One region of the Shewanella sediminis HAW-EB3 genome, then DNA from elsewhere that is predicted to be linked to it. Evidence: predicted binding sites of a transcription regulator. Region 1 holds the regulator's gene; each other region holds the start of a gene.
The links. The regulator sigma-54, encoded in region 1, starts transcription at its own class of promoters, with help from an activator protein. The targets are predictions, from matches to a motif close to GTTGGCACGNNNNTNGNNT.
Positions count from the first base shown of each region.

Region 2: a site for sigma-54 is predicted at 1,468-1,486, ahead of flgB (flagellar basal body rod protein FlgB). Genes of this name have one in related genera too.
Region 3: a site for sigma-54 is predicted at 2,757-2,775, ahead of SSED_RS23720 (flagellar hook-length control protein FliK). Genes of this name have one in related genera too.

Region 1 covers NC_009831.1:868,999-875,720, forward strand. The annotation lists gene rapZ (RNase adapter RapZ) at 1-656, opposite strand, end outside; gene ptsN (PTS IIA-like nitrogen regulatory protein PtsN) at 653-1,096, opposite strand; gene hpf (ribosome hibernation promoting factor) at 1,099-1,386, opposite strand; gene SSED_RS03735 (RNA polymerase factor sigma-54) at 1,453-2,946, opposite strand; gene lptB (LPS export ABC transporter ATP-binding protein) at 3,087-3,818, opposite strand; gene lptA (lipopolysaccharide transport periplasmic protein LptA) at 3,815-4,468, opposite strand; gene lptC (LPS export ABC transporter periplasmic protein LptC) at 4,455-5,012, opposite strand; gene kdsC (3-deoxy-manno-octulosonate-8-phosphatase KdsC) at 5,009-5,560, opposite strand; gene SSED_RS24420 (KpsF/GutQ family sugar-phosphate isomerase) at 5,648-6,625, opposite strand; gene SSED_RS24425 (calcium/sodium antiporter) at 6,665-6,722, opposite strand, start outside.
Region 2 covers NC_009831.1:3,719,674-3,726,395, reverse strand. The annotation lists gene SSED_RS16180 (chemotaxis protein CheV) at 1-286, shown strand, start outside; gene SSED_RS16175 (CheR family methyltransferase) at 411-1,250, shown strand; gene flgB (flagellar basal body rod protein FlgB) at 1,519-1,917, shown strand; gene flgC (flagellar basal body rod protein FlgC) at 1,920-2,336, shown strand; gene flgD (flagellar hook assembly protein FlgD) at 2,350-3,198, shown strand; gene flgE (flagellar hook protein FlgE) at 3,383-4,747, shown strand; gene flgF (flagellar basal-body rod protein FlgF) at 4,954-5,697, shown strand; gene flgG (flagellar basal-body rod protein FlgG) at 5,709-6,497, shown strand; gene flgH (flagellar basal body L-ring protein FlgH) at 6,508-6,722, shown strand, end outside.
Region 3 covers NC_009831.1:3,695,243-3,701,964, forward strand. The annotation lists gene fliM (flagellar motor switch protein FliM) at 1-143, opposite strand, end outside; gene fliL (flagellar basal body-associated protein FliL) at 185-706, opposite strand; gene SSED_RS23720 (flagellar hook-length control protein FliK) at 826-2,655, opposite strand; gene fliJ (flagellar export protein FliJ) at 2,814-3,260, opposite strand; gene fliI (flagellar protein export ATPase FliI) at 3,327-4,667, opposite strand; gene fliH (flagellar assembly protein FliH) at 4,788-5,792, opposite strand; gene fliG (flagellar motor switch protein FliG) at 5,792-6,722, opposite strand, start outside.

The DNA.
Region 1 (6,722 bases):
ATGAATTTATTAACCATAGGCTGCTGGCTGAGAAACAGCTGTACAGGTTCATCGAGGCCTGTCATGGGTCTTAGCTCTGGCTCCCAATGAGGGTTGGGGAGAAAACGAACATCGAACATAAAGTCGGCTTCTGCGGGCATGCCGTATTTGAAGCCGAAAGATTCAAAATTAATGACGAGTTCTTTATCTACAGTTCCCAATAAGATCTCTCGTACCTGATTACTCAGGTCATAGATATTGAGGTTTGAAGTATCTATGTAGTGATCGACCAGCTTAGAAACCGGCTCGAGTAGTATCCTTTCATGCTCAATCGCTTCTTTCAAAGAAGTTTTACTTCTCGATAGTGGATGGAGTCGGCGGGTTTCGCTGTATCGCTTCAGCAGAACTTCATCTGAAGAGTTGAGAAAGAAACTGAGTAATTCAGTATCTGCAGGCAGGTTGGAAAGTTGTTTTTCGAGCTCTTTTTCCTGCTCAGGCATGTTACGAACGTCGACACTGATGGCGACAAGTTCGGTACTACCCTTAAGTTGATCGAGTAGTGAGTCCATGAGCGGTAGAGGCAAGTTATCGACACAATAGTATCCAAGGTCCTCTAAAACCCTGAGGGCGACAGATTTTCCTGATCCGGACCGACCGGATACCATAACCAGTTTCATTGAGTAATTACCTGATAGAGTTCTGATTCATCTTGTGTTTTGCGTAACTGCTTCAATATCAGCTTATCATTGAGCTTCTCTGCCATAGTCGACAGGGTACTCAAATGCTGCTCACATTGATCCGCAGGCACTAATAGCGCAAATAGTATATCTACCGGCTGTTTATCAATCGAGTCGAAAGCGATAGGCTCTTCACACTTGATTAGAACTGCAACTGGTTGACTTATATTGGTTAATCTCCCGTGAGGAATTGCAATACCATTACCTATCCCCGTGCTGCCCATCTTCTCTCTAGCCAAAAGGCTTTCAAATATCTCTTGAGAGGTAAGGGTCGGGTACTGGACAGCCGCAAGATCGCTGATAAGTTCCAGTACCTTTTTCTTACTGCCCGGAGTGGCGCAGGTTGTGCACTCCGGCTGCAGGATCTTACTAAGTTCCATTATTAATGTTTTGTTAGCTTCTCTTTGTGTTTAATAACCTGACGGTCTAGCTTATCAATCAGGGAGTCAATTGCGGCATACATGTCCGCATTTTCAGACGTAGCAAAAACCTCACCACCGGAAAGGTGGAGTTTTGCTTCCGCCTTTTGCTGCATTTTCTGAACATTTAAAATAACGTGCACATTATTGATCTGATCGAAATGCCGTTCAAGTTTAGTAAACTTTTCTTCAACGTATTGACGTAGTGATGTTGTAATTTCAATGTGGTGCCCTGTTAGGTTTATTTGCATAGAATTACTCCTCCGTTTCCGATTGTGTTATGTAAACTAACGCTTGCTTATGATCTCAATAACGCTTTATAAACTCTTACGCTGATTCGATGGGGGGATGAGCAGAGCTTCACGATATTTGGCAATCGTTCGCCTCGCCACTTTGATCCCCTGTTCCCCCAGTAGCGTCGCCATTTTGCTGTCGCTCAGGGGTTTCTTCTGGTTTTCGGCTGCGATCAACTTCTTAATGAAAGCGCGTATCGCAGTCGATGAACATTCTCCACCATCATCCGTACCGACATGACTGGAGAAGAAGTACTTCAATTCAAATATCCCTCTGGGGGTGTGCATATACTTCTGTGTTGTGACACGTGAAATGGTCGATTCATGCATTTCAACCGCTTCGGCGATGTCGTTCAGCACCATAGGCTTCATCGCTTCTTCACCGAACTCGAAGAAACCTTGTTGAAATTTCACTATGCAGTTAGAGACTTTCAGCAGGGTCTCATTACGACTTTCCAGGCTCTTAATAAACCACTTGGCTTCTTGCAGGTGACCTCGGATATATTGCCCATCGGCTTGATTCTTTGTGCTTCTGGCCATGGAGGCATAGTGCTGATTGACATTAATCTTAGGCATATAATCCGGGTTTAACTCCACGACCCAGCGACCTTTCTTTTTGGTCACGGTGACGTCCGGGATCACATACTCATCTCGCCCAGGAGTAATGGCCAGTCCCGGTCTTGGGTTCAGCGTCTGGATCAGTGCAATCGCCTCTCTGAGATCATCTTCTTTCAATTTAGTCTTGCGCATTAGCAGACGGAAATCACGTCCGGCAATAAGGTCTAAATGTTCTTTGATCAAGAGTTTGGCATTGCCGATATGAGGAGTCGTGTCGGCATATTGGGCGAGCTGAATCGAGAGGCATTCACTGAGATCTCTTGCCGCAATACCGATAGGATCGAAATGCTGAACACGCTTGAGTACGGCTTCAACTTCATCCTGTTCAATTTCAGGGTCGCCCATTGCCTCGAGAATATCGTCGACACTTTGAGTCAGGTAACCGCGTTCGTCGATGGCGTCGATAATGGCGGTGGCGATGGCTAGATCATTATCGGAGAAAGGGGTGAGGTTTTTTTGCCATTCAAGGTGTTCATATAAGCCTTCGCTGGTTTCACCTTGAAAGGGCATATCGTCGTCGCGCATTGCCCCGGAACTGGAGTTTGGGGTCGCAGTATAGACCTCGTCCCACGTGGTATCCATGGGAAGATCTTCTGGCATGGAATCTTGGGTCAGTGCATCGGATGTCTCGACGGCTGAGCTATCTTGTGGGCCTTCGTTATCTGTATCACCTTCTGCTGAGGCGCTATATTCAGGCTCATCACTGGCTTTACTATCACTATTGACGGGCTCTGCATCGACTTGCTCTTCATCCAACTCAAGTAGTGGGTTGGAGTCTAATGCTTGTTGGATCTCTTGTTGCAGTTCCAGCGACGAAAGCTGCAAAAGGCGTATTGCCTGTTGCAGCTGTGGTGTCATGGTTAACTGCTGACCCATTTTGAGCTGGAGTGACGCTTTCATTTACCGCTATTCCCTTATTTTGTAATTATAAAATGAGAAAGCCTGCTAAATAATTTTTGGGGTTTCTCTGCCCCCTTAACTCGCTATCTGTTTGCGAGTCTTAACGAATCTGTTACTTGAAAATCGATGCTATAGATTAACTATAGCTTGAATTGTTCACCTAAGTACACAGCCCGTACCTGCTGATTGTCCAAGATTTCGGCAGGGGTGCCTTCTGCTATTAAGTTTCCGTGACTCACGATGTAGGCGTGTTCACAAACGTCCAGTGTTTCACGAACGTTATGGTCTGTTATTAGCACGCCAAGGCCTCGACTCTTGAGCTGTAAGATGATTTTCTTGATGTCGATAACGGAAATCGGATCGACGCCGGCAAAAGGTTCATCGAGCAAGATAAATTTTGGATTCGCCGCCAAAGCTCGTGCAATTTCGACTCGTCGACGTTCACCACCAGACAAGGCCATACCGAGACTGTCTCTGATATGAGTAATATGGAACTCTTCTAACAGGTGTTCGAGCTGCTCTTCGCGTTCATTGTTACTCATCTCAGAGCGGGTCTGTAATACCGCCATGATGTTATCTCTGACGGACAGTTTACGGAAAATACTGGCTTCTTGAGGCAGATAACCTATCCCTTTTCTGGCGCGTAGATGCATGGGATCTAAGGTCAGGTCATCCTCGTCGATAAAGATGCGTCCCTTATCGCTCTGCACTAAGCCGACCACCATATAAAATGTGGTGGTTTTTCCCGCACCATTTGGGCCTAACAGGCCGACAATTTGCCCTGTTTTTACTGTGAGACTCACATCTTGTACTACGGCACGACTCTTATAGCTCTTGGCGAGGTTAACGGCCTTTAGCGTCATCTCGCTCATTTTGGCTCCTGTTTTATAGTCGTTTGTTCCGGCTGAGTCTCTTTTTTCGTCTCAGGTTCATCTGATGGTGTTAGAGTTTTTGTCTCAGGTTTTGTCTCTTCCTGATAGTTTTCTGGCTCATCTGATGGTGTTGGTATTTGCTGTTCAGGCTTTGTCTCTTCCTGATAGTTTTCAGGTTGAATGATGGTGATCACTCTGTCATTGCCGGTACTTTCAGCAATGAGTTGTTGCTTAGCGATGTTATAACGGATCTGGTGTCCCGTTACTTGGCTGCCAGCCTGTTCCAGAGTGGCATTCCCGATAAGGGTTAGGGTTCGACTGGAGAGTTCGTAGCGTATCTCTTTGGCACTCGCTGATGCCGGGCGACCATCTTCCATTATCTGTGAATAGGTGGCAGGGCTTCCCGTTGCAACCAGTATCTTTCCGCCACCTTCCTCTTTAGAAAATGCCCTGAGCTCATCGGCCAGGATCTTTACTGAACCCTGCGTGACTTCGACGGGGCCATTGAAGATGATCTGGTTATTTTTAATATCCGCTTCCTGGCTGGCGGCAGAGATCTTAACTTCTTGCTTTAGATCGTCCAGTTTAGCCATACCACTAAAACTAACTATAGATAGTAAGGCGATGATAAGTAATTTATTTTGCTTCATATATTCCTTCAACCTGACTGGTTAATTGCACACTCTGAGCATTAAGGTCTGCGTAGAGTCCAACCCCTTTAATCATAAAATCGCTACCTGTGATATAGATATCGCGATCCGATGTCATAACCATAGTATTTAGATCTAATTCAAGGTAAGTCGTCTTAATTGTCTGAACAGGCTCTTCCGGGCTAATCGCATCAATAATAACATCCTTCTCCAGAATCACTTTACCCGATTTCTTGTTCAGTGTTCCCTGAGACGATTGAAGACGCCATTGAGCTTGTCCCTTATCGGGATAAACCAGATAGATGGGCTGTGTGAAGTAGGTCATGTTGGCCTCTTCAAAATGCTCCATATGTGTCGCTGTAACCCGGCTATTAACCAGGCCTAACTCATTATACTCTACGCTTCGCAGATTATCGGCAACATAGTCTGGTCGAAGGCTGGCATCTATTGCCACCTCCTCTTCGCCTCTTTTCGATTGCACCTGCCAATAAAGTATTAAGGCCGTACCAAAGAAAGCGATAATGGCCAGAGTCACTCTATTCATATACTCATTCCATGAGCGGTATCGAACTTATCCTGGCTGAGTAACAAAAGATCCGTCAATTCACGCAATGCACCGTGGCCACCACGAATATGCGTGGTGAAGTCGACATGTTGTTTAACATAAGGGTGTCCGTCGGCGACGCACACAGATAATCCCACCTGCTTCATCACCGGAAGATCGACCATGTCATCACCAATATAGGCGACCTGCTGCGGGCTGACATTATAGAGAGTGAGCAGGTCCTGATATGGCACCATCTTGTCGTCTACGCCTTGGTAGATATGGGTGATCCCAAGCGCCGTCATACGGTCTTCGACTATCTGAGATTTACGCCCTGTGATGATAGCGACAGGAATATCACTGGTCAGCAGAGACCTGACTCCATAGCCGTCTCTGGTATGAAAGGTTTTCAGCTCTTCACCGCTGTTACTCATATAAACCAGGCCATCGGAGAAGACACCATCAACATCACAGATGAGTAACTTGATATTTTTTGCTTTTTGCCAAACATCTTCACTTATGGGACCGTAAAAACCTTGATGTGACATGTTAAGCGCCTCCCGCTTTAAATTTGCCTAAATTCTTAAACCTGCAGTAATACCGTGTTTGACGCACTAAACTTAGCGCTGACACGGCTAGATCACTCCCGCTTTTACCATATCCAGCATGTTCAATGCACCGATTGGCTGTTGCTGTTCATCGATGACAATCAGGCCGTTAATGTCTTTCTCTTCCATCACTTTCAATGCTTCGGCTGCCAAAATATCATCGGAAACTGTCACGCAGCCTCTGCTCATGGCATCACTTATCGAGGTCTTTCTCAGATTGACTTCTGCGTCGATAACCCTGCGCAGATCGCCATCGGTAAAGATACCGACGAGTTTATTATCATCATCGACGACGGCTGTCATTCCCAGCCCTTTCTTTGAGATCTCATATAGCGCATCTGTGATACAGATATTATGGCTGACCAGAGGGAGCTCGGAAGCTTTATGCATAACATCGCTGACTTTTAGCAGTAATTTTCGGCCTAAGCTACCGCCTGGGTGTGACAAGGCAAAATCATCCTTGGTAAACCCTCTGGCCTGTAGCAGTGCGACGGCTAGAGCATCCCCCATAACTAATGTGGCAGTCGTGCTGGAGGTCGGCGCAAGCCCCAGAGGACAAGCCTCTTCCGGTACTTCGATACACAGGTGTACGATAGACAGCTTTGCCATATTCGATTCGGGCTTACCCGTAACGGCGATGATTGGAAGTCCCATTCGCTTGATCACCGGCATCAAGGTGAGAATTTCACTGGCTTCACCTGAGTTGGAGATAGCTAAGATGATATCATTTTCACTCAGAACGCCAAGATCGCCATGGCTGGCTTCACCGGGGTGCACGAAGAATGCGGGGGTGCCAGTACTGGCTAAGGTTGCCGAAATCTTATTACCTATATGTCCGGATTTGCCCATCCCCATGACGATGACCTTACCGGTACATTCGAGGATTAACCGACACGCCGTGGCAAACTCTGCAGAATCTACATATTGGTATAGATTATCGAGAGCATTTCTTTCGATATCGATAACATTTCTGCCCCATTGGCGTAATTGAGTTTCATCTACCATTTTTATCTCTCTGTTGATTCGGCTTTATCACTCTCGGGATTAAGCGAGAAAAAGGACTGCTTGATACGCAACAAAAGTACAAAGTAACACAACACCA
Region 2 (6,722 bases), 2.7 Mb from region 1:
GGATGCGCTCGATAAACTCAATAAAATCGCTGCAGAGATGGATAATGTAGCGACTGAAATCCCATTGATCATTTCAGATATTGAGATGCCTGAAATGGACGGCTACACTTTAACTGCAGAGATAAGGGATAACCCTAAGTTAAAAGATATTAAAGTGGTATTGCACACATCATTAAGCGGCGTATTTAATCAAGCTATGGTTCAGAAAGTAGGAGCTAATGATTTTATTGCGAAATTTAACCCAGATGAACTTGCAGCAGCAGTGAACAAGCATTTGAGTCTATAATGATTCTCTATAGGGTGCAGTGACTTGATATTAAGCTTGTTTCTTTTATCTGGCTCATGTATAACGCTGCGCTCTATATAAGATAATGCAACACTGTTATAGCCTGTTTTATTGATATTAGGATATCAAGGTGCCGAATAAATCACTTGCTGAAAATGAGTACACACAATTTAGACTATTTCTGGAACAACACAGTGGAATTGTGCTGGGCGATAATAAGCAGTATTTAGTACGAAGTCGCTTAGCACCTTTGATGGGGAAATATAACCTTCCTTCACTATCTGAAGTTGTTAAACATTCGATGAAGCCGAGCGAACGTCAACTTCGTGCTTCAGTTATTGATGCAATGACAACAAATGAAACTCTGTGGTTTAGGGACAGATATCCATTTGAGTTATTATCAAATACCTTATTGCCGGAATATTCACGATTAGGACGACCACTGAAAATATGGTCTGCTGCCTGTTCATCTGGCCAGGAACCCTATTCTTTGGCGATGACAATTCTCGAGTATCAACAGAAAAAACCTGGAACCCTGCCAGGTAGTGCATCCATTTTGGCAACAGACTTGTCTCCTTCAATGCTTGAAAGATGTAAAAATGCCGAGTATGACAATTTAGCCTTAGGGCGAGGTTTATCTGAGGATCGAAAGCGTCAGTTTTTTTCAGCGACCGATGCCGGAACGATGGTCGTAAAGGATAATGTAAAACGCTTTGTGAACTTCAGAGCGCATAATTTGCTTGAGAGTTATACCTTATTAGGCAAGTTTGACATTATTTTTTGCCGCAACGTACTCATCTATTTTGCCCCTGAGGCAAAGGCAAAGATTTTGCGGCAATTTGCTGCCGCTTTGAACCCAAAAGGTATCCTTTTTCTTGGTGCTTCTGAGTCAATTGCCGGTCTGACAGAAGAATATGACATGGTTCGCTGTAACCCAGGCATCTATTACCAGAAGAAGACTTAACGGAAGGACGGCACAGCGTGCCTTATAGACGGCTTCGCCTATGGGGACGCTCGCAAGCTCACTAGTCAGACGCCAACAAGTTGGCTATTTTCAAAATCGTAAAAGGCAACCAAGTGCCTTCCTCTAATTCTTTCATTTTGCTCCTCGCAAGCCTGCCTGCGATCTCGTAGCCTGCTTATTAGCGTTCCCGTAGAGTCTCACACCTCTTTTTGCTTTTTGTGGCATGACTATTGCTTTGTTTTAAGCATCAGGCTCAGGAGGCAGTTTTATGGCGATTAATTTTGATAAAGCATTGGGTGTTCACCAATATACATTGGGGATCCGCTCTCAACGTGCTCAAGTTATCTCTTCAAATATTGCTAATGCTGACACTCCTCACTATAAAGCACGAGATCTTGATTTCGATAAGGCGATGCAAGCCGCGACGAGCCGTCAAAATGGATTGTCGATGAGCCGCAGTGATGTTAAGCACTTCGATCTAACTGCTTTGTCCGGGCAAAATACGGCTTATAGAGTCCCCAACCAGCCTGATACTGGTGATGGTAATACTGTTGATATTCAACAAGAACAGTCAGAATTTATGCAAAATGCACTCGAATATCAGATGTCACTCGGTTTTTTAGACAGTAAGTTTTCGGGCCTTAAGAAGGCACTGAGAGGAGATTAATTATGAGTTTATTTGATATCTTTAATGTTGCTGGCTCGGGTATGTCTGCTCAATCTGTCAGATTGAATACAACAGCGAGTAATATTGCCAATGCCGATGCAGTCTCTAGCAGTGTCGATGAAACTTACCGTGCCCGCCATCCGATTTTTGAGGCTGAGATGGCTAAGGCTAGCCATCAGCAACAATCTTCTCAAGCGGTTGCCGTTAAAGGCATAGTTGAAAGCGATGCTCCCTTGCAAAAAGAATACTCCCCCGATCACCCAATGGCTGATGGTGATGGGTTTATCTACAAACCTAATGTAAACGTGATGGAAGAGATGGCTAACATGATCTCAGCTTCGCGTTCGTATCAAATGAATGTACAGGTTGCTGAAGCGGCGAAATCAATGCTTCAACAGACCCTTAGAATTGGCAAATAGCAGGAGGTAACAAGTGAGCCTCATTAACCCACTTAGTAGTGCAGGTGCTCAACCTATAGCTGGTCAGACGCAAAACTCTGTGGCACCAGCGCAGCAGGCGACCCCTTCGGCCGCTCAAGCTGCAACGACGCAATCGACTGCGGATTCCACGACGGGAAACCCCTTTATCGATAGCATAAGGTTGCCAGAGGAATCATCGATTCCAGAGCCCAATAGTCAAGAGTTAACTCAAGAAGATTTCTTCTCATTGTTGAGCCAACAACTTTCGATGCAGGATCCCTTTAAGCCTGTAGACAATGACCAGATGATCTCGCAAATGGCCTCATTCTCGACTGTTGACGGTATTAAGAACCTCAACGATGAGATTGTTAACCTGAACTCGGTGATGACCTCGAGTCAGGCACTGCAAGCGTCGGGCTTAGTGGGGCAAAAAGTGCTTATCCCGTCGGATACAGGCTATATTTCAGCGGAAGATCCTTCTATTAACGGCATTATTAGTACTCCGGAAGCGATCGATACAATTACGGTGCGAGTCGAAGATGATAAGGGCCAGCTCGTTAAATCCTTCACCATCGATGGCAGCGCCGGGGGAAATATCGATGTTAGTTGGGATGGATTGGGCGCGAATGGTGAGCCAGTGGCTTCGGGTAATTACTCCATCAAGGCCAGTGGCCGCATCGATGGCTCAAGTGAAGAACTTCCGGTTTCAACCTATGCCCACGTAACGAGTGTCTCCTTGGGCACGGCGAGTACCGGCTCGATTCTTAATCTGCGTGGTGTGGGCGGTATTAAGCTTGGTGATGTGTTGGCCGTTGCTGAATCTGGCAGTGTCAATAAACCCGTTGTTGATGCAGAAACGTAAGTCATCTAAGTACTTAGTTTGAGTACTTAGTTTAAGTACCTAGTTTAAATTTCTATTTAAACTAGGTAAAGATTTTATACCTGGCGCAATATTTGCTCTATTAACGTCAGGTAAGCAGTTAACTAAAAGACTGTGGGTGAATAGATAAGTCGCCAACAGTAATGAATCAAAATTGAGGTGAATTATGTCTTTTAACATCGCATTGAGTGGTATCGCTGCAGCGCAGAAAGATTTGAATACCACGGCAAATAATATTGCTAACGTCAATAGTATCGGCTTTAAAGAGTCCAGAGCTGAATTTGCAGATGTGTATGCAAACTCAATTTTTGCTAACAGTAAGACTGGCGTAGGTGGCGGCGCAACCACCAGTCACGTGGCGCAGCAGTTCCATCAGGGAAGTTTGCAATTTACCAATAATGCGCTGGATATGGCGATCAATGGCGGCGGCTTCTTTGTCACCTCATCGGGTTTTAGCTCTCAAGACTTAAGCTATACCCGAGCCGGTGCGTTTAAAGTTGACTCTAATAGCTACCTTGTAGACTCTCAAGGGAATTTTCTGCAAGCGTTCGAGGTGGATAAAGACGGAAACTCAACCTCTGTCAGTTTAACCGAGACCAAGCCTGTCAGGATCCCCGACACCGCTGGTAGCCCCAAGAAAACTGAGAACGTCGGTATACAGATGAACCTCAATGCCGGGGATGGAACTAAAGATCCCGCTCTATTCGATCCCTCTGATCGTGATACCTATAACAACTCTACCGCGGTCACAATGTATGACTCATTAGGTGAACCGCATGTGATGACCACTTATTTCGTTCGACCCAATAACGCTGCATATAATCTGGAAAGCAACTGGGTTGCCTTCTATGCGGTAGATGGAAAGCAGGTGGATATAGCTGGTCCTGTTGTTAATTATGATACCGATACTAGTGGCAATGGTACTGTTGATGGTAATGCACCAGCGCAAGCGACGCTTGGTAACTGGAAAGGTTCTGTGATCAAGTTTAACGAATTAGGTTCTCATACGACGACCGACCCCGCAACGATTATCACAGAGACCTTAGGTAATGGCGGCGCCGATGTTCTGGGTCCTGGCACCGATGGTTCACAAGCCTTGACCATAGACTTTGATAATCCGACTCAATATGCATCGGCCTTCGAAGTGACCGAGTTAACCCAGGATGGCACCACGGTTGGCCGTTTAACGAATGTCGAGGTCGGCGCCGATGGTCTGATCAACGCCAGTTACAGTAATGGTGCGACGGTAGCGCTGGCAAGGGTGGCCTTGGCGCGTTTTGCTAATGAGCAGGGACTGACGCAGGTGGGTAATACCTCATGGAAAGCCAGCCTCGACTCAGGCGCTGCGCTCGCCGGTGAGGCAAATAGCGGTACCTTCGGTAGTATTCGTTCATCGGCACTGGAACAGTCGAATGTCGATCTGACCACCGAACTTGTGGATCTTATCTCTGCTCAACGAAACTTCCAGGCGAACTCGAGAACGCTTGAGGTGAATAACACCCTGCAGCAGACCGTGTTGCAGATCAGGTAACTTACTCTCCTCTATGATAAAGGCGTTGCCGCTGGCAACGCCTTGCCGCTTTACCTTTTTATTCCTTTCATGACTACCCCCTAAAACCTTGTTTCATCTGTTACAAGCTATCAAGTTCAAAGTTAACTCATCTGAACAATCTGGCATGATGTTTGCTTTTATTATTTTAATAGATAGTAATAGCAGAAAGATTGACGGAGGCGCTGGTGGATAAATTACTTTACGTCGCTATGAGCGGCGCTAAGCAGAACATGAATTCGCTGGCGGTTCGGGCAAATAACCTGGCAAATGCCAATACCGACGGCTTTAAATCCGATATGGCTCAAGCTCGCTCCATGCAAGCTTTTGGTGAAGGATTGCCGACACGCGTGTTCGCGATGACTGAGAGTCCGTCGGCAAACTTTGCATCCGGCCCCATTAAAACGACAGGCAGAGATCTCGATGTTGCCGTTAAAGGCGACGGTTGGATTGCCGTTCAGGCGGGTGATGGCGGTGAAGCCTATACCCGTTCGGGGAGTTTGAGTTTCGATACCACAGGTCTGCTCCGTAACGATCGCGGTAATCCGGTGATGGGCGATTCAGGTCCCATCGTTTTGCCACTGCCTATAGAAAAGATTGAGATTGCTCAGGACGGTATCATCTCTGTCAGGCCTCAGGGCGCAACGGCAGAAGTGATTGAAGAGGTGGGCCGCATCAAGCTCGTCAATCCGGGTAATCAAAATATGATGAGAGGCTCAGATGGCCTGTTTAGATTGATGTCGGGAGAGAATGCCCCCGCCGATCCTTTTGTTGGTGTCGAAAGTGGCGCAGTAGAAGGAAGTAACGTCAATGCCGTCGATGAGATGGTTAACCTCATCGATATACAGCGTCAATTTGAGATGCAAGTCAAAATGATGAAAACAGCCGAAGAGATGGATAAAGCCTCCTCTTCATTAATGCGTGTTAGTTAGGAGTCAATATTATGCATCCCGCGTTATGGATAAGTAAGACTGGGTTAGACGCTCAGCAAACAGATATCTCGGTGATTTCTAACAATGTTGCTAACGCAAGCACTGTTGGTTACAAAAAGAGTCGAGCCGTCTTCGAAGACCTTTTATATCAAACGGTTAATCAGGCTGGAGGCGTGAGCGCTTCCAATACTAAACTGCCAAATGGTTTAAATATCGGTGCGGGTACCAAAGTTGTCGCCACGCAGAAGGTATTTACTCAGGGCAATATGCTTACCACGGATAACTCGATGGATCTTATGGTCGAAGGACCTGGATTCTTCGAAATTCAGCTTCCCGATGGCACCGCCGCTTATACCCGAAATGGTCAGTTTACCCTGGATGATACCGGACAGATCGTAACACCGGGTTCAGGTTATGTGGTTCAACCGGCGATCACCATTCCGGAAAATGCCACAGGTATTACCGTGTCGGCCGAAGGTGAAGTGTCGGTTAAAACGCCTGGCACTGCCGAGAGTCAGGTGGTTGGCCAGCTGAGCATGACCGATTTTATTAATCCAAGTGGTCTGGATCCCATGGGGCAAAACCTGTACACGGAAACCGGAGCCAGCGGCACACCTATTCAGGGCACTGCATCACTCGATGGTATGGGGGCAATACGCCAGGGCGCGTTGGAAACCTCAAATGTAAATGTGACTGAAGAGTTAGTTAACCTGATTGAGAGTCAGCGTATCTACGAGATGAACTCAAAAGTGATATCGGCAGTCGACCAGATGCTCTCTTATGTGAACCAGAATCTGTAGAGGCATAGTTATGAGTAAGTTATCTGTTTTGCTTGCTGCAACCATTATACTTTCACCGGTACTGACGGGCTGTAGCTCAACGGGTGAGAAGCCGATTGCGGACGACCCATATTATTCGCCGGTCTATCCTGAAGCGCCGCCGACTAAGATAGCCGCGACGGGCTCTATGTATCAGGACAGTCAGGCATCCAGCCTTTATTCTGATATCAAGGCACTTAAGGTCGG
Region 3 (6,722 bases), 2.7 Mb from region 1:
GGCATACGTCCACGGACAATACGATCTTGCGAAGAGAAGTCATAGGAGCGGGCATCAAGCCCCTCGTCTACCTCATCTTCTTCTACGTCATCTACACCATGCAGTAACGCATCAATTTCGTCTTGGCTTAATAGATCACTCACAATAGTGCCTTTTTAACTTTTAAATAGGATATGTTTTCGAATTACTGCATAACAAAACCGGTAAACAGGACTTTTTCAACGACTTTTCTTCCGGTTACCGGTTGCAGGGTATTTTGAACATTGAGCAGGGCCATCTGACGCATTTCGTCCTTACCGGCAAGTGAACTCAACTTCTGAACATCGGCGCTACTAAACGTAGTAAGTAACGCATCTTCAATTAATGGAATGTGCTTTTTAATCAAGAGATCATCTTCGCTTCCACGCACCATTAACTGAACTTTAATTTCAACCAATCTTGAGCGGTTCGCCCCGGGAAGGTTAAACAAAAATGGTCTGGGCATACCTACATAGTAAGCTTCGCCACTATTGACAGGTTCACCGGTCTCAGTGGCAACCTCCTCGGTATCGACAGTCTCCGCGGTGTCACTCGACCCAAGAAAAAACCAGAGTCCACCACCAATAAGAAGTACCAGTACCAGACCTATGGCACCAAAGATCACCAATTTTTTCTTACTTTTAGGCTCTTGGTTCTCTTCTAACTCTAATGATTCTTCTTCAGCCATCTGATTTCCCTTCTAAAGACGTAACTAAGCCTGTTATTGGTGTGTTGTGATGCCTTCTATCTTGTCCCGACAGCACTTAATTTTCAATAACTGCTTTTCTAGCGCTATAGGTTACCTGCTTATGCATAATAATCTATACCTGAACTATAACTTGTTGTCTGATTTATGCTTAATAGTGACTCTTCTGCTGCAATTTCATCCATCTCATTGCCATAACGACCTTGGTTTTCATCACTTCCATTCTCTCCACGCTCCCCTTGACCTGTATCCCCCTGAGAAACGTGACTGTCAGTTAATTGCATGCCCTGTTCAGAAAGCAGATCTCTTAATCTGGGGATCGCCTGTTCAATCAGATCTCGCGTTTGATGCTGGGTCACCTGGAATTGCACCTGCGTCTGGTCGCCCTGAACCTGGATCCTCACCATCATCTGTCCTAATTCTGCCGGGTCGAGTCTGATCTCCGCATGATGTACGCCTTGGCTCACCATAGTCATCAATTGCTGTTTCATGACAGGAGAGAAACGTTGGATCATCTCCTGCATCATATTTTGTTGCTCGTTATTCTGTCTCAACGATAACTGAAATTGAGGGACTTCACCTCGGCTCGTCGGGGAGGTCGGAGTTGGCGCTGTTGTCTGAAAGGTCTTTATATCTGCCACAGGCTCACTTTGAGCGGGCGAAAGTTCCATTGCACCTTTTATCGGTGTTAACTGCACCGAGAGCTCGGCTCCTTTCAACTGTTGCGCGGCAGCATCTGGGGCAAGTCCCGCACTCTTGTTGTTAACCTGAAGGTTTTTATCGACTTCGAGAATGGACTTTTCGCCGAGGATATTACTCAACTTAGCATCGTTAGACTTGAGTTCAATCGGCTTAACTTCGACTGACTTAGCTTCAACTGGCTTAGTATCGCCAAGATTTACACCACTTAGTTTTAGCTCCCCCTCTTTAGGGGCGCTGGATTGAGCACCACCATTTAAAGCCGTTAATGGGTCGGATTTTACAGCCTGATTCCCCTTGAACTCAGCTCCCGCTTCATTTATACCTGCTTGACTTAGCCCATTGGCTCCCATAGCAACGGAGCTTGCATTTCTATCTAATGATGCCCCTTCACTGGCAGGACTTCCCGCTGTAGCTCCCTTGACATTGGCAGCGCCCTGAACATTGCCAGTCCCTTGTACATTGCCTGAGCTAGTCAATGATGCTTGGCTCGAAGCCCCGGTGACATTGCCATCGAGAACTTGTTGAAAATTCGTCGCACCGGCTTTAGCTAATGCTGCCAGCTCTGTTAATTTTTCAGCAGGCAGGGCCTGCAACTCCTCTTTTGACAATCCCGTTTTAGCCATCAGCAGTTCCATCATCTCCTGACCGATAGTATCGGTGGACTCGAGGCCGGTTTCATCTGTGCCACCAGTTTTAAGGGCGAGTTCTGACTCCTGTGACTCCCCCTGGACAAGCTCGGTCGTCAGCTCTGACTCCTGAGTTGTATTATTTCCAAACTTATTGAAGTTAAAGGCAAGCTCTGACTCTTGTGACTGAGAATTAGATGCCGGATCGGCATTGAGCGGCAAGAGTTTACCGCTAAAGCCCAAGCTATCGGTATTATCAAGCTCGCTGGCAAGGGTCAGCTGACCTAATACATGATCTACATCGGTGGTATCCCCTTCAGCAGCATCAAGCTGCTCCTTGCTCAGTGAAGGCTTGTCCTCATTACCAAGAGCATCGATATGCATCTCTTTTGTCTTATTCGATTTTGCAGAGGACTTATCGACTTGATTACTTGCCTGCTCCAGCGCAGCATAAAAGTCATTCTTTTCAGAGGATTTAGTTTCAGAGGATTGGGGTTCAGATAGTCGACTTTCTGAATGGGCACTTTTCTTAATGCCGGCAGAGGCGTTACTCTCAGCAGTTATCTCAGCATTAGGTAAAAGTACATTTGTCATTTTCTGCATGAAGCCTCCAACAGCCGCTATAGTCCAATTAACATATGGAGCTTTACATAGCGTCAAATTATCGACCGAAATCGGTCAATCTATAATTGCATAAAGATTACAAGCAATTAAGGTGCCAATGCATGCAAGTCTGTATTGAAAAAATGCGAGTAACGGCGCTAGCGGGAACGCTTTCGATAAAACTGTTGTGAAGCAAACTCATCAGTTAGTTTCTGCTCCCGTCTTAACTCTGCCTGTTGCGCCTTCTCGGCTTTATGGGCGAGCAAGAGTTCGACCGCCTTGCGCTTTTGCTGCTTCTCCTGCCAATACTGTTGTCGATGAAGCCTCTGAGTATCGGCTTCGGTAACCGATGCTATCTGTTTGACAATGGCATCATCGATCTGGCGAACAAACTGATGGAATTGATGATAATAACTGGCACTGATCGTCTTACCATGATTAGTTTCCATCTGTTTCATATAGTCTAATCGATAATTTCTCAACGCTCCCAACTGACTCTGACATTTCTGAAGTGCCAACTGGGCTGACTGCAACTGAAGTGCGGCTTGCTCTTCGGCTTCTGTTGCCAGCTTTAAAACGGTGTCTAAAGGATCATGCTTAGCCATTAATATTCCTGGAATAAGAGAAGGTTATAGACTCTAGGTCCTAGAGCCTAGGACCTAGAAACTCATTCATACCTTACACTGTGCGCCCAATTGAGAGAGCATTAGCGCACTGCTATCGAAGCTGAGCGCCTCTTTCATTGTCTGTCTTAGAAAGGCATTCATCGCCGGTTGCAAGCGGATAGCATTATCTATTCTCGGGTCACTTCCTTGAGTATAGGCACCGATAGAGATGAGGTCTTTATTCTGCTGGAACAAGGAATAGACTTGCTTGACACAACGCATCGACTCTAAGTGCTCAGGGCTTATCACCATAGGGGCGACACGACTGATTGAGGCTTCAATATCGATCGCTGGATAATGGCCGGAGTCGGCTAAACTACGGGACAACACAATATGGCCATCGAGAATCGCCCTGGCTGCATCGGCAATGGGATCTTGCAGATCATCGCCTTCTGTCAGTACCGTATAAAACGCAGTGATAGAGCCTTGACCTGGCCCGCCATTTCCGGCTCGTTCGACCAGTTTAGGTAATTTGGCAAAAACCGATGGCGGATATCCCTTGGTCGCCGGCGGCTCACCGACGGCTAGAGCAATCTCACGCTGCGCCTGAGCATAACGAGTCAGGCTGTCCATCAGTAAAAGTACGTTATAACCAAGGTCTCTGAAATATTCGGCTATTCTTGTGGATGTTTCGCAGGCCCGTAGGCGCATCAAGGGTGACGTATCTGCTGGCGCTGCAACAACAACCGAACGGGCACGCCCCTCTTCACCTAGAATTTCTTCAATAAACTCTTTAACTTCTCGTCCACGCTCTCCTACCAGGCCGACAACAATCACATCGGCAGTCGTCCCTCTCGTCATCATGCCAAGTAGCACACTCTTACCCACACCCGAGCCGGCAAAAAGCCCCATACGTTGCCCCTTGCCCACGGTGAGCATGGCATTGATAGCCCTTACCCCTACATCCAGCGGCTCTGTGATGGCCCTTCGCGATAACGGGTTAATCACTTGTGAATGCCTCGGGGCTCTTTGTTCGGTTTGTAACCGGCCTAGCCCATCGAGAGGGTGACCACTACCATCGAGTACTCTGCCAAGCAGTGACATCCCCACATTCAGACCCGTTTGTTCTCCTAAAGGAGTGACTTTAGCCCCTGGCAATACACCTCGTAGCTCTTCGATTGGCATCAGATAAAGCAGTTCACCATCGAAGCCTATCACCTCGGCAACCAGCTCACCGGCTAAGGTTTCAATACTACACAGGCTTCCTATAGGTGCACGACATCCGGTGGCCTCGAGCGTGAGACCCACAACGCGGACCAACTGACCGCTCGCCTCTGCGACGAAGGGATGAACCTTGATTGATTGATGCTTAATTTTGCTGAGTAGTTGGTTTTGGCGGCTGCGCATGATGTTCTTCGCCTATTCATTGAATACTGGGGTTGTTAAGCTACTGGCTATAGGTGAAAAGTATGAAGGTGGATAGAATGAACTCGAGTCATTATCGGGTAAGTCTCCACCCACTGATACTTATTGCTCATTCGAGTCTCCGGAAGGAGGCTCATCTCTGGAATCCTCACCTGACACCGCATCAGTGTTACCTTGCTTATCCATGCTGACCTGCTGCGGGTTGCTATCTGGCTGTATTTGTTGCTCTGAGTTATTTGAATTATTGTCTGGCAGCGCTGCCGAAGAGGGAACAACAGACTTAGCCACAGAGTCTAACTCCTGTTTTTGCCGTTCAATAGTTTGAGCCAGATGTTGCTGGTGACCCTCTAACTCATCAAGAACCGAATTAATCCGAGTATCAAGACGCATATCTACGCTACTTCGCTGGCTATTAATGACACAGTCGCCTGGGCTCAAACTAGGATCGGCTTCCAGCTCCCAACGATTTTTCTCTAACTGGTTAACGCTATACAAGTCTTGAACGAGCTGATAATCATCAGGGTGCAGACGAATATTAATGCCTTGCTCCTTTATCGGTAAAGAGTCGACCCCCAACCTTAATGCCGAAAGAATATGTTCAGGGTGGGTTTTTAGTTCGTGTCCAACCACGGCTTTCGACAGCTTCATCGTCAATTGAACGAGCTCATGTTCTATTTCGTTGTCAAGCAGCTGCATCGGTTTTTCAAATTGAGACAGTAAGGATTCAAACCGATTGATTAACACTTTAGCTTGTTCGACGCCATCCTGATAGCCTTGCTCCCGGCCTTGCTCAAACCCTTCACTATGTCCCTGTTTCATCCCTTCCAAACGACCACTTTCTATGCCCGCTTGGTAGCCTTCATCTTTACCTTCTGTGAACCCATCCTGCTCTGCTTGTTTTCGGATATCTTCAATTTCACTGAGCGTGGGAGGAGAAAAGGCGTCAGTTTCTTCGACGTGTTCATGGTGAACAGCCTTGCGTCCGAACAGATTTGATACATCATCAGGGACGGCTTGGGTCACATCGGGAATTTGCCAATGACTGAAGTCCATTTCAGACTCTGGTTTATTCTCATCTTTGGGCTTATCGGGGCTATTTGGTTTCATTATAAGAACTCTTCACCACCACTGCCACCTAACATAATTTCCCCGCTGTCACTCAGACGTCGTGCGATAGAGAGGATCTCTTTTTGAGCCACTTCTACTTCACTAATTCTGATTGGCCCCATAGCCTCAAGATCATCGCGCAGTAGCTCTGCGGCGCGCTTAGACATGTTGCCTAAAATCTTATCTTTAAGCGGATCGTCTGCACCTTTAAGCGCCTTCATTAACACATCCTGCTGGATTTCACGCAGAAGAGTCTGAATACCTATGTCATCAACATCGATGAGATTCTCGAAGACAAACATCAGATCTTGTATCTGCTGAGCCATCTCTTCATCTGACTCTCTCATGGTCTCCATCAGCTGGCTCTCAACACCGGTATCGAGATAGTTCATGATGTTAGCAGCCGCTTTCAATCCACCCATCTTGGCAGCTTGAGCACCGCCTTGGCCTGCAAACTGTTTCTCCATAATATCGTTCAACTCTTGTAGCGCGGCCGGTTGCACCTCTTCTAAATTCGCTATTCGCATCATCAGATCTAGACGGGTATTTTCCGGCGACTGAGCAAAAATCTCGGCGGCCTGATCGGGTTCCAGATACGAGAGAACAATGGTTTGGATCTGGGGGTGCTCATTCTGGATGATGGTGGCAACTTGGCGTGCATCCATCCACTTAAGCGATTCGAGGCCTTTAGCGCCGCTGCCCATGATGATCTGTTCAATCAGGTTACCGGCTTTGTCTTCACCCAATGCCGCTGTCAGCGCCTTTCGGACGAACTCCTCACTATTAAAACCAATTGAGGAGTACTTCTGAACTTCATCCAAAAATAGCTGATGGACACCAATGACTTTTTCCTGACCAAAATCTTGCATCGCGGCCATTGCCATGCCCACTTTCTGAACTTGTTTAGGTTCAAGATGTTTCAAAATTGAA